DNA from 3 places in the Streptomyces sp. YKOK-I1 genome. Region 1 is predicted to be linked to each of the others. Evidence: riboswitches for the same ligand, from Rfam matches in the RefSeq annotation. Region 1 holds a riboswitch; each other region holds the start of a gene.
What was found. Region 1 has a riboswitch for cyclic di-AMP ahead of ACYQ8Q_RS27205 (transglycosylase SLT domain-containing protein). Riboswitches for the same ligand answer to the same signal wherever they lie in the genome.
Positions count from the first base shown of each region.

Region 2: linked by a shared signal. The riboswitch ahead of ACYQ8Q_RS33475 (M23 family metallopeptidase) and the one ahead of ACYQ8Q_RS27205 (transglycosylase SLT domain-containing protein) in region 1 are both predicted to bind cyclic di-AMP.
Region 3: linked by a shared signal. The riboswitch ahead of ACYQ8Q_RS28310 (C40 family peptidase) and the one ahead of ACYQ8Q_RS27205 (transglycosylase SLT domain-containing protein) in region 1 are both predicted to bind cyclic di-AMP.

Region 1 covers NZ_BAAGDR010000001.1:6,124,272-6,128,604, reverse strand. The annotation lists gene ACYQ8Q_RS27210 (polyprenyl synthetase family protein) at 1-909, opposite strand, end outside; cyclic di-AMP (ydaO/yuaA leader) riboswitch at 1,346-1,544, shown strand; gene ACYQ8Q_RS27205 (transglycosylase SLT domain-containing protein) at 1,548-2,018, shown strand; gene ACYQ8Q_RS27200 (HAD family hydrolase) at 2,073-2,897, opposite strand; gene fahA (fumarylacetoacetase) at 3,180-4,333, shown strand, end outside.
Region 2 covers NZ_BAAGDR010000001.1:7,504,587-7,508,919, reverse strand. The annotation lists gene ACYQ8Q_RS33490 (bifunctional acetate--CoA ligase family protein/GNAT family N-acetyltransferase) at 1-907, opposite strand, end outside; gene ACYQ8Q_RS33485 (HPr family phosphocarrier protein) at 1,101-1,382, shown strand; gene ACYQ8Q_RS33480 (GntR family transcriptional regulator) at 1,631-2,326, opposite strand; gene ACYQ8Q_RS33475 (M23 family metallopeptidase) at 2,527-3,270, opposite strand; cyclic di-AMP (ydaO/yuaA leader) riboswitch at 3,285-3,447, opposite strand; gene ACYQ8Q_RS33470 (M16 family metallopeptidase) at 3,674-4,333, opposite strand, start outside.
Region 3 covers NZ_BAAGDR010000001.1:6,346,313-6,350,645, reverse strand. The annotation lists gene ACYQ8Q_RS28320 (M23 family metallopeptidase) at 1-237, shown strand, start outside; gene pcrA (DNA helicase PcrA) at 298-2,829, opposite strand; cyclic di-AMP (ydaO/yuaA leader) riboswitch at 3,062-3,234, shown strand; gene ACYQ8Q_RS28310 (C40 family peptidase) at 3,243-4,333, shown strand, end outside.

The DNA.
Region 1 (4,333 bases):
GCGCACGGTGTCGCGGCGGGCCTGCTCCAGCGCCGGGTGGGCGCGCAGGGCCGCGACCGCCTCGGCGAGCCTGGCGTCGTCACTCAGGTCGGAGTCGAGGAGCTCGCACAGCGCGAGGTCCTCGGGCAGCGCCTGCTGGGCCGCCCGCTCGCGCAGCCGCAGCACCGGCAGGGTGGGGACGCCCTCGCGCAGGTCGGTGCCCGGGGTCTTGCCCGACTCGTGGGAGTCGGAGGCGATGTCCAGGACGTCGTCGGCGAGCTGGAAGGCGACCCCGAGCCGCTCCCCGTACTGGGTGAGCACGTCCACCACCGTCTCATCGGCGCCCGACATCATCGCGCCGAAGCGGCAGGACACCGCCACCAGGGAGCCGGTCTTGCCGCCGAGGACGTCGAGGTAGTGGTCGACCGGGTCGCGGCCGTCGACCGGGCCGGCGGTCTCCAGGATCTGGCCGGTGACCAGCCGCTCGAACGCCTCCGCCTGCACCCGCACCGCCTCCGGGCCGAGGTCGGCCAGGATGTGCGAGGCGCGCGCGAAGAGGAAGTCGCCGGTGAGGACGGCGAGCGAGTTGCCCCAGCGGGCGTTCGCGCTGGGCACACCGCGCCGCACCGCGGCCTCGTCCATCACGTCGTCGTGGTACAGGGTCGCCAGATGGGTGAGCTCCACGACGACCGCTGAGGGGACGACCCCCGGCGCGTACGGGTCGCCGAAGCGCGCGGCGAGCATCACGAGCAGCGGCCGGAACCGCTTCCCGCCGGCCCGCAGCAGATGCTGGGCCGCCTCCGTGATGAACGGGACCTCGCTCTTGGTGGCCTCGAGCAAGCCTTCCTCGACAGCCGCCAATCCGGCCTGGACATCGGCTTCCAGAGCCTGGTCCCGCACGCTCAGCCCAAACGGCTCGACGACGGTCACGAGGAGTCTCCTGTCTGCTGGTGTCTATCGGCGGCTACGCGGTTTGTCGATAGGTCTCTGCGCTCACTCAAGTCAGCGTATCCGGTCAGGTTTCGATCACCGCCAGCCCCCACGGTTACAGCCCGGACAGGCCCTATGAGAAGGGGCACCCCTTAAGCCGCCATCTGGGTTTATTGCCCGATTCACCCCTCTTGTGGACTCCGGTGAGTTGCCTCACTCGCCCAGCCGAACCGCCCCCCTTCCGGCCCCCCTCCGTTCCACCCCGACACCTCGGTCCGCACGGGCGAGTTGATGCTTTGCAGCCACAAAGGATCAAGCACCTCATAGACCGCGGATCAAGGTCAATAGGGGTTAACCATGAATTCGCCACTTGTTCCGGACATGTGCTCTCGCATACGTTCCCGGCCTGTCGGGCGGACGCCTAATCCTGCCGCCGCCCGGACACCCACCGAGAACACCACGGCAGGAGCGGGGGAACCAGGTAAGTCGCCGCACCGGTCGAACCGGGCCGTGCCTTTGGGCATGCTCCGGACAGACCGATACGGCTTGGGGTGAAGTCGTGTCCGTGAGGGCACGGCCGGGCAGCTCCCGCCCGAACCCGACAGCTCACCTCGCAGGCGACGGAGAGGAACTTCGCCATGCCTGCTCAGCCCCGACGCGCCCGCCGTCTCGCCCGCACGCTCGCCGTCGCCGCCACCGGCGTCACCGTGCTCGCCCTGCCGATCCTCGGCGCGACCACCGCCTCCGCGGCCACGCCGACCGTGGCCACCGCCACCAGCCTCGGCTACGCCAACAACCTCGACGGCTGGATCCGCGCCTCGCTCCAGGTCATGGCGCAGCACGGGATCCCCGGCACCTACAACGGCATCTACCGCAATGTGATCCGGGAGTCCTCGGGCAACCCGTCCGCCGTCAACCTCTGGGACTCCAACGCGGCCGCCGGCACCCCCTCCAAGGGGCTGCTGCAGATCATCGACCCGACCTTCAACGCGTACCACGTCTCCGGCACGTCCTGGGACCCGTACGACCCGGTCGCGAACATCACCGCGTCCTGCAACTACGCGGCCGCGCGGTACGGCTCGATCGACAACGTGTTCGGCGCGTACTGAGCCGACCCGCGACTACCGGCCACCAGCCACCGGCCACCAGCCACCAGCCACCGGCTACCGGTAGAGACGTTCGAGGACGACGGCCACGCCGTCGTCCTCGTTCGACGTCGTCACCTCGTCGGCCACCGCCTTCAGCTCCGGATGGGCGTTGGCCATCGCGACCCCGCGGGCGGCCCAGTCGAACATCGGGATGTCGTTGGGCATGTCCCCGAAGGCGATGGTGTCCTCGGGCCTGAGCCCCAGATGCCCGGCGGCCAGGGCCAGCCCGGTCGCCTTGGTGATCCCGCACGGCTGCAGCTCCACCGTGCCCGGCCCGGACATGGTGACGGTGGCGAGCGAGCCGACCACCGCGCGGGCCGTGGAGGCCAGTTCGTCGTCGGAGAGCGTCGGATGGCGCAGCAGCACCTTGCTGATCGGCTCGCACCACAGGTCGTCGCGGCGCTCCACGCGCAGGGCGGGCAGGGTCGGGTGCGGCATCAGATAGCCCGGCTCGATCAGCGTGAGCCCGTCGACGCCGTCCTGGTCGACGGCCGCGTACACCTGCCCGACCTCGGCCTCGATCTTGCCGAGCGCGGTCTCCGCGAGTTCCCGGTCCAGGGTGACCGACCACAGCAGACGGTTCCCGCCGGCGTCGTACAGCTGCGCGCCCTGACCGCACACCGCGAGTCCTCTGCTGTGCAGACGGTCCAGGAGCGGTCGTACGCGGGGCGCGGGCCGGCCGGTCACCACCAGATGGCGAGCGCCGGCCGCCGTCACCCGCGCGAGCGCGTCCAGCGACCGGTCGGAGAACGTGTCGTCGCCGCGCAGCAGCGTTCCGTCCAGGTCGGTGGCGACGAGGGAGTACGTGGTGCGCTCGGCATATGCGGTGGGTGCGGCCATGATCAGAGAATACGGATCCCGCACCCCCCGGACTCGACGTGCACCGGACCAGGACGGAGTCCGGCCCCCTTCTGTCAACTCCCCTTCTTTTGTTGACCGATCACTCACCGATCGCGGGTGAACACGGGTGACCACGGGTCCGAAGGACGCCTTTCCGACACATCGCCGGGCAACGACCCGTGCCGCTCGCCGGAGGCTCGACGTAACGTGTGGCCCGGCCGCCCGCACCCGCGGAGCGGACGCGAGCACGACACGGTGAGCACGAAAGAGAGGCAGTACCCGATGCCCCCCTTCGACGTCCCCGAGGGCGACCCCTTCGGCCCGCACAACCTCCCCTACGGCGTCTTCTCGCTCCCCGCCCCGGCGGAGCGGACCGTCGGCGTCCGGTTCGGCGACCATGTCCTGGACGCGGGCGCCGCGGCCCGTGCGCTCGGCTCGCCGCACGCCGCCCTGCTCGCCCGGCCGACCCTCAACCCCCTGCTGGCGGCGGGCCGCGCCACCTGGTCGGAGGTCCGGCGCACCCTCACGGCGGCCGTCACCGACCCCGCGCACCGCGCCACCCTCGAAGCGCACCTGCACCCCCTGTCCTCGGTGACCCTGCATCTGCCGTTCGAGGTCGCGGACTACGTCGACTTCTACGCCTCCGAGAACCACGCCCGGAACGTCGGCCGGATCTTCCGCCCCGACGCACCCGACTCCCTCACCCCGAACTGGAAGCATCTGCCGATCGGTTACCACGGGCGCTCCGGCACGGTGATCGTCTCCGGGACGGACGTCGTCCGCCCGTCGGGCCAGCGCAAGGGCCCGGCCGATCCCGCCCCGGTGTTCGGCCCGTCCGTCCGCCTCGACATCGAGGCCGAGGTCGGCTTCGTGGTGGGCGTGCCGTCGGCGATGGGGACGCCGGTGGCCGCGGGTTCCTTCCGGGACCATGTGTTCGGTCTGTGCCTGCTCAACGACTGGTCCGCCCGGGACGTCCAGGCCTGGGAGTACGTCCCCCTCGGCCCCTTCCTCGGCAAGTCCTTCGCCACCTCGGTGTCGGCCTGGATCACCCCGCTCCAGGCGCTGGAGGAGGCCCGGGTGGCGCCGCCCGGCCGCACCCACCCGCTGCTGCCCTACCTGGACGACACCGACGCCGAACCCGCCGGCTACGACCTGCGCATCTCGATCGCGATCAACGGCCATGTCGTGTCCGAGCCCCCCTTCGCCTCGATGTATTGGACCGGCGCCCAGCAGCTCGCCCACATGACCGTGAACGGCGCCTCCCTGCGCACCGGCGACCTCTACGGCTCGGGCACGGTCAGCGGCCCGGACCCGGAGCAGCGCGGCTCCCTGCTGGAGCTGACCTGGAACGGCCGCGACGCCCTGGAACTCCCCGACGGCAAGCGCACCTTCCTTGAGGACGGCGACGAGGTGACCCTGTCGGCGTGGGCCCCGGG
Region 2 (4,333 bases), 1.4 Mb from region 1:
CGACCAGGCCCTGGACGCCGTGTTCCCCGCACTCGGTGACGACCTCGGGCACCTGCTCGGCGGGGACGGCGACGATCGCGAGGTCGACGGGGCCGGCGATGTCGCGTACGGAGCGGTGGGCGGGGATCCCTTCGATGTCCTTGAGGTCCTCGGGGAAGGCCCGGTTCACGGCGTGCAGCGGGCCGGTGAAGCCGGCCTGGCGGAGGTTGCCGAGGACGCTGCGGCCGACGCCGCCGGGGGCGCGCCCGGTGCCGACGACGGCGACCGAGCCGGGCGCCAGCAGCCGTCGTACGGAGTGGGCCTCGGCGCGCTGCTCCCGCGCGCGCTGCACGGCCAGGGAGCGTGCGGTGGGTTCGAGGTCGAACTCCAGGCGGACGACGCCGTCCTCGAAGCTGCGCTGCTGGGTGTAGCCGGCGTCCGTGAACACCTTGATCATCTTGGTGTTGGCGGGCAGCACCTCGGCGGCGAAGCGGCGGATGTCCCGTTCGCGCGCGACGGCCGCGATGTGTTCGAGGAGGGCGGAGGCGACACCGCGCCCCTGGTGGGCGTCCTGGACCAGGAAGGCGACCTCGGCCTCGTCGGCGGGCGCGGAGGCGGCCATGCCGTCGGCACCAATGCGGTCATAGCGTACGGTTGCGATGAACTCGCCGCCGACCGTGGCCGCGAGTCCCACCCTGTCCACAAAGTCGTGGTGCGTGAAGCGGTGGACGTCCTTCGCGGACAGTCGCGGGTAGGGCGCGAAGAAGCGGTAGTACTTCGACTCGTCCGAGACCTGCTCGTAGAAGCTGACCAGGCGCTCGGCGTCATCGACGGTGATGGGGCGGACGCGCGCGGTGCCGCCGTCGCGCAGCACCACGTCGGCTTCCCAGTGGGCGGGGTACTCGTGCCGGTCCGAGGCGCTCTGCATGGGGCCCAGAGTACGGCTCGCGTACGACAACGGCGCGAGGCAGTCTGTGGAGGACGGAAGCAGGATCGAGGCCGCGATCCGGCGACCGCCAGAGGAACGGGACGTCCGACCCGTTCCTCACCGGCTTCACGTGTGGAACACTGGTCTAGACAACACCGGTCTAGACAACCTGAAAACCGAAGGGCAGCAACACATGGCTGAGCGCCGCGTCAACGTCGGCTGGGCCGAGGGCCTCCACGCCCGCCCCGCTTCCATCTTCGTCCGAGCCGCCACGGCCGCAGGCGTCCCGGTGACGATCGCCAAGACCGACGGCAACCCCGTCAACGCGGCCTCCATGCTGGCCGTCCTCGGCCTCGGCGCGAAGGGGGGCGAGGAGATCGTCCTCGCCTCCGACGCCGAGGGCGCGGACGTCGCGCTGGACCGGCTGGCCAAGCTGGTCGCCGAGGGGCTCGAGGAGCTCCCCGAGACCGTCTGAGTCACGCACGGGGCCGCGTCACCTTCGAGGGTGGCGCGGCTCCGCCGTTTTTCCCGCCCGCCCCGCGCCTGTCCCGCACCCGTCCCGCGCCGCCCCCACGGCCACTCCGCGACATTACCGGCGGCATAACCGGAAACCCGGGTCCGGGCACACCGAATGCGCACCTTCGAGAATTCCCGGGCGCGCACGGAAAGGGCAGCGGAAATACTGCTCCGCCAAATATCCCTTCTTTGTATACGGCCCCCGTGTTAATGCCGCAGACCCGTCATGTTTACGGGAGGTTGCGAAGTCCTCACACGGTCGGCGCGGTCCCCGCCGCCGGCGAAACGCAGCCGGTGGGCGGCCGTCGCGCGCTCGGTGTGCAGCGCCGTGACCGTCCGCGCGCGCTCCTGGTCGCCGCGCGCCACCGCGTCCACGATCGCGCCGTGCTCGGTCCAGGACTCCACGGGGTCCGCGGGCGCCTCCACCGCGTACATCCAGGCGATCTTGTGGCGGAGCTGGGTGAGCATCGACGTCAGGGCGTGGCTCCCGGAGGCCTGGGCGAGCGTCTCGTGGAACCAGCCGCCCAGCGAGCGCAGATCCTCGCTGTTGCCCCTGCGGGCCCGCTCCTGGCCCAGCCGGACGAGGCCGCGCAGCACCTTCAGATGCGCCTCGGTGCGCCGCTGGGCGGCCCGGGCGGCGCCCAGCGGCTCCAGGAGCATGCGCATCTCCAGGAGGTCGGCCGCCTCCTGCTCGGTCGGCTCCGCGACGCACGCGCCCGCGTGCCGCCGGGTGACGACGAAACCCTCGGCCTCCAGGGTGCGCAGCGCCTCCCGTACGGGGACGCGCGAGACGCCGTAGCGGCGGGCGAGGAGGTCCTCGGTGAGGCGGCTGCCGCGCTCGTAGACACCCGCGACGATGTCGTCCCGGATGGCCGTGCACACCGAGTGCGCCGGAATACGCATGACCGCCTCCGTCTTAATCCCCGTGAAACGTCGCCGAGCTCCGCCGATTGACGTGTGTTCCGTGACTCTATTGCAATGAGCCGGAATTTCCGACGGCGGACCGGAATCCAGGGATATTTTTTGGACAGCGGAGTCCCGAAAACGGCGAAAGCCCCGGCCGGTGGGGCCGGGGCTCGGAAACGCGGTGTCGCCGGGTGGCGTCAGACGTTGACGCCGTGCTGGCGGAGGTAGGCGACCGGGTCGATGTCGGAGCCGTACTCCGCCGTGGTACGGGCCTCGAAGTGCAGATGCGGGCCGGTGACGTTGCCGGTCGCGCCGGACAGGCCGATCTGCTGCCCCGGGGTGACCTGCTGGCCCACCGAGACGCCGATGGAGGAGAGGTGACCGTACTGGGTGTACGTCCCGTCGTTCATCCTGATGACGACATTGTTGCCGTACGACCCTCCCCAGCCCGCCTCGACGACGGTGCCGAGACCGACCGCGTGCACGGGCGTGCCGCTGGCGGCGTGGAAGTCGATGCCGGTGTGGCTGCCGGAGGACCACAGCGAGCTGCTCGCGTGGTAGCCCGTGGAGACGTAGGAGTCGGTGATCGGCAACACGAAGGCGTTCAGACGCTTGCGCTCGGCCTCACGGGCGGCACGCACGCGTGCCTCGCGCTCCTCCACGGCCTTCTTGGCGGCGGCCTTGCGCGCGGCTTCCTCGAAGGCGGCCTTCTTCTGCAGGGCGACCTGGTCGTCGACCTGTTCGGCGACGGCCTCGCCGGCGGTGACGACCGGGATCAGCCCGGTCTGCTCGGGGGTCGGCTCCGCGGCGAGGGCCGGGGTGGAGGCGACGGTGGCCATGACACCGGTGGTGGTCAGCGCCGCGAAACCCGCCGCGCGGACGGTGGTGCGCTGCATCCGGCTGGGCCGGCGGTGCTTCCCGGTGGTGCAGGTGTACGCCATGAAGGGCGAGCGGTCCTTTCCTTCCCTCTCGCCTACCGGGTTAGCTGACGGGTTCGGAGCAGGAAGGTCTCCTACGGACCCCCTCGCTCACGCGCGGGCGCCCGATTCACCCCAGGGACTTCATGGGTCCCCGGCTCCCCTGGCTCGCGCCGTACGGGGACTCGGCGATGACTGCCCGGTGCCGCGGATGCGGCGCGGTGCCTGACGAACAGCCGGGCCGACGGTATGCGGGACCGTTATCAATCCTCAAACGGATCACGGTTTTTGTAGCGCACGCCACAGCGCAGACACACAACCTCCGCATCAATTCGGACATCTTGCGGCCCTGGGACAACGCCCGGGACAACGCCCGGGAGGACGCCTTCGTCGCCCCGGGGCCGCAGCATGTCCGCCTCGCCCGCGTCTACTCGGCGGGGACGACGGTGACTTCGCCGATCCCGAGCGCCTCGACGGGCTCCTTGATCTGCGCGGCGTCACCGACGAGGACGGTCACCAGGCGGTCCACCGGGAAGGCGCTCACGGCCGCCGCGGTGGCCTCCACCGTGCCGGTCGCGGCGAGCTGCCGGTAGAGCGTGGCCTGGTAGTCGTCGGGCAGGAACTGCTCGACCTGGTCGGCCAGCGTGCTCGCGACGGCCGCCGCGGTCTCGTACTTCAGCGGCGCCACGCCCACCAGGTTCTGCACGGCGACATCGCGCTCGGCGTCCGTCAGGCCCTCGGCCGCAAGGGTGCGCAGCACCTTCCACAGGTCGTCCAGGGCGGGACCGGTGTTCGGCGTGTCGACGGAGCCGCTGATGGCGAGCATCGCGGCGCCCGAGCCGTCCGGGGCGGAGCGCAGGACCTGCCCGAAGGCGCGCACGCCGTACGTGTAGCCCTTCTCCTCGCGCAGGACGCGGTCCAGCCGGGAGGTGAGGGTGCCGCCGAGGCAGTACGTGCCGAGGACCTGGGCGGCCCACACGCGCGCGTGCCGGTCGGCGCCGATCCGGCCGATGAGCAGCTGCGTCTGGACCGCGCCGGGGCGGTCCACGATGACGACGCGGCCGGTGTCGTCGGCGGTCACCGGCGG
Region 3 (4,333 bases), 220 kb from region 1:
GCCTACGGCAACATGCTGATCGTGACGGCGAAGGACGGCACGGAGACCTGGTACTGCCACCTCTCCACGTACCGCGTCGCCTCCGGTTCGACGGTGAAGGCCGGCGATCCGATCGCGTACTCCGGGAACTCGGGCAACTCCACCGGCCCGCACCTGCACTTCGAGGTCCGGCCGGCCGGCGGTTCGCCCATAGACCCGCTGCCGTGGCTGCGCAGCCACGGGCTGGACCCGACGTAGCGCCTGCGACTGTTCCGTCGTGAGCCCCCGCTGGGGAAGCGGGGGCTCAGGCGCGAGGTCTCAGAGCTTCTCCACCGGTGCGTACCTCAGCAGCAGCCGCTTGGGCTTGCTGTCGCCGAAGTCGATGGTCGCCTCCGCGTTCCCTCCTGTGCCCTTCACGCCGACGACCGTGCCCAGGCCGAACTGGTCGTGGGTGACGCGGTCGCCGACGGCCAGCGCGACCACCGGCTTCTCCGTCGCGCCCCGGCGGGTCGCGAAGCCGGAGGCTCCGGCGGCCGAGGACCGCGAGCGGGACGAGGACAGCGAGGCCGCCACGCCGGAGACCGGACCGGAGGACACGGGCGCGCTCGCCCCCGTCCGCTTCCAGTCCACATGGGTCGCCGGGATCTCCTCCAGGAACCGGGAGGGCGGGTTGTACGACGGCTGGCCCCAGGCGCTGCGCAGCGAGGACCGCGTGAGGTAGAGCCGCTCCCGCGCGCGGGTGATGCCCACGTAGGCCAGTCGGCGCTCCTCCTCGAGCTCCTTGGCCTGGCCGAGGGCGCGCATGTGCGGGAACACGCCGTCCTCCATGCCGGTGAGGAAGACGACCGGGAACTCCAGGCCCTTGGCGGTGTGCAGGGTCATCAGGGTGATGACGCCGGAGCCCTCCTCGTCCTCGTCGGGGATCTGGTCGGAGTCGGCGACGAGCGCGACCCGCTCCAGGAAGGCGGCGAGCCCCCCGGCGGCCGCGCCCTCCCCCTCGGCCTGCTCCTGCTCGAACTCCAGGGCCACGGCGGCGAGTTCCTGGAGGTTCTCGATGCGGGTCTCGTCCTGCGGGTCGGTGGAGGCCTGCAACTCGGCCAGGTAGCCGGTGCGTTCGAGCACGGCCTCCAGGACCGTCGCCGGGCCCGCCCCGGACTCGACGATCGTGCGCAGCTCCTCCATCAGCACGTTGAACCGCTTCACCGCGTTCGTCGACCGCGCGGCCATGCCGTACGCCTCGTCGACGCGCTTGAGCGCCTGCGGGAAGCTGATCTTCTCGCGCTGGGAGAGGGCGTCGATCATCGCCTCGGCGCGCTCGCCGATGCCCCGCTTGGGGACGTTGAGGATCCGGCGCAGCGGGACGGAGTCCTCCGGGTTGGCGAGGACGCGCAGATAGGCCAGGACGTCCCGGACCTCCTTGCGCTCGTAGAAGCGGACGCCGCCGACGACCTTGTAGGGCAGGCCGACACGGATGAAGACCTCTTCGAAGACACGGGACTGGGCGTTGGTGCGGTAGAAGACCGCTACATCGCCGGACCTGGCGTCGCCCGCGTCGGTGAGGCGGTCTATCTCGTCGGCGACGAACTGCGCCTCGTCGTGCTCGGTGTCGGCTACGTAACCGGTGATGCGCGCGCCCGCGCCCGCGTTGGTCCACAGGTTCTTGGGTCGGCGGGACTCGTTGCGCTCGATGACGGCGTTGGCGGCGGACAGGATCGTCTGCGTGGAGCGGTAGTTCTGCTCGAGCAGGATCGTCGTCGCGTCCGGGTAGTCCTCCTCGAACTGGAGGATGTTACGGATCGTCGCGCCACGGAAGGCGTAGATCGACTGGTCGGCGTCACCCACGACGCACAGCTCGGCCGGCGGCACGTCGTAGTCGTTGGGCGGGACGTCGACCGGGTGCTCGGAGGTGCCCACCAGCTCCCTGACCAGGGCGTACTGGGCGTGGTTGGTGTCCTGGTACTCGTCGACGAGGACATGGCGGAAGCGGCGGCGGTAGTGCTCGGCGACATCGGGGAAGGCGCGCAGCAGATTGACCGTGGTCATGATCAGGTCGTCGAAGTCGAGCGCGTTGGCCTCGCGGAGCCGGGACTGGTACATCGCGTAGGCCTGCGCGAGGGTCTTCTCGAAGCCGTCGCCGGCCTGGGCGGCGAAGTCCTCCTCGTCGATCAGCTCGTTCTTCAGGTTGCTGATCTTGGCGCTGAAGGACTTCGGCGGGAAGCGCTTGGGGTCGAGGTCCAGGTCACGGCAGACCAGGGCCATCAGCCGCTTGGAGTCGGCGGCGTCGTAGATCGAGAAGGAGGACGTGAAGCCGAGCTTCTTCGACTCGCGCCGCAGGATCCGTACGCACGCGCTGTGGAAGGTCATCACCCACATCGCGTTCGCGCGCGGGCCGACGAGCTGCTCGACGCGCTCCTTCATCTCGCCCGCGGCCTTGTTGGTGAAGGTGATCGCGAGGATCTGGCCCGGATGGACGCCGCGCTCGGCCAGGAGGTGGGCGATGCGGTGGGTGAGCACGCGCGTCTTGCCGGAACCGGCTCCGGCGACGATGAGCAGGGGGGTGCCGGCGTGCACGACGGCCGCGCGCTGGTTGTCGTTGAGCCCTTCCAGGAGGGCGGCCGCGTCGATCACCGGGCGGGGGGCGCCGTCGCGGTAGTACCCTCCCCCGCTCTCGGCTCCGCTCGAGCGGGGGGACCCCCATCGGTCCGGGGGCACGTCGAACTTCCCGCCGAACAGATCGTCCGGAACCGACTCCGGAACGTGATCGTCCTCGGGCGGCGGCGGGGGTTCCTCCTCGCGGCCGGCGGGGGCCTGGAGGTTCGCCAGGAAGCTGTCGTCAAAGAGGCTGCTCATCGCTCTCCGAGTCTAGGGTGCCCCACTGACAACGCGCGGCCGTCCCCCGAACATCTCCGCCCTCACCTTCCGAGGCGGCGGTATCACAGCACGTGATTCCGTGTCCTGGCTTTGCATAAGATAACGAAAATGTATCGGGCATATCGCCCATCAACCTTCACACGGACCACACGAGTTGGCTACCGTGCCGGGCAGGCCACGCGGATCCCCACCGGCGAAACCTCGCCGGGCCGTACGGCCTCCGCCGAGTCCGGTGCGCCCCTGTGCGGCAGCCGGAGCCGGGGACCCACCGAGACCCCGGGGTGAATCGGCCCGACTCCCCAGCGGGAGGCGGCCGTAGGGCGCCCTTCCGAACCATCCGCCCGAACCCGACAGCTAACCCGGTAGGCGGGAGATGGAAGGAGTCGCCTCTCTTGGCGTCGCAGCACCGCAAGCCGCGCTTTTCGGGCAGCCGCGTGGCGGGCATACGCACGCCCGCCCTGGCCACCGCCGCGCTCACCTCCGTGGCCCTGCTCTCCCAGTCGGCGAACGCCGCTCCTGCCGACGACGGCAAGCCGAGCCTGGAGGAGGTCGAGAAGAAGGTCGACGACCTCTACCGCCAGGCCGAGTCGGCGACCGAGAAGTACAACGCCGCCAAGGAGAAGACGACCAAGCAGCGCAAGCACGTCGACGGTCTCCTCGACGACGTCGCGAAGCGCACCCAGAAGCTCAACGAGGCACGGGAGGAACTCGGTTCCTTCGCCGCCGCCCAGTACCGCACCGGCGCCTCCGCGCCCGACACGGCGACGTTCCTACTGGCCGACTCCCCGCAGGACTACTTCGACCAGACCCAGCTGATGGGCCGGCTGACCGACCGCCAGAAGGGCGCCGTCGACGACTACGTCACCGAGCAGTCGGCGACGATGCGCAAGCGCCAGGAGGCCGCCGAGAGCCTCGCGACGCTCGACGACACCCAGAGCGATCTGAAGACCGCCAAGGCCGCCGTCCAGAAGAAGCTCGGCGACGCGCGCGAGCTGCTGTCGCAGCTGACGGCGCAGGAGAAGGCGCGGCTGGCGGAGATCGAGAAGCAGAAGCAGGAGGAGGCCGCACGCGAGGCGGCCGAGCTGGCCCGGCAGCAGGCGGCACAGGCCGCCCGGCAGGACACCGGCACGTCGTCCTCTTCATCCTCTTCGTCGTCTTCTTCTTCCTCGTCGTCGGACTCCTCGTACACCACCAAGGCCGAGAAGGCGCTCGCGTTCGCCCGTGCGCAGATCGGCAAGCCGTACGTCTGGGGCGCCACCGGCCCCGACTCCTACGACTGCTCCGGCCTCACCCAGGCCGCCTGGAAGGCCGCCGGCGTCTCCCTGCCGCGCACCACCTACGACCAGGTGAACGCCGGCACCACCGTCTCGCTCGCCGACGCCCGCCCCGGCGACCTGGTCTTCTTCTACGACGACATCAGCCACGTCGGCATCTACATCGGCAACGGCATGATGATCCACGCCCCGAAGCCGGGCGCGTACGT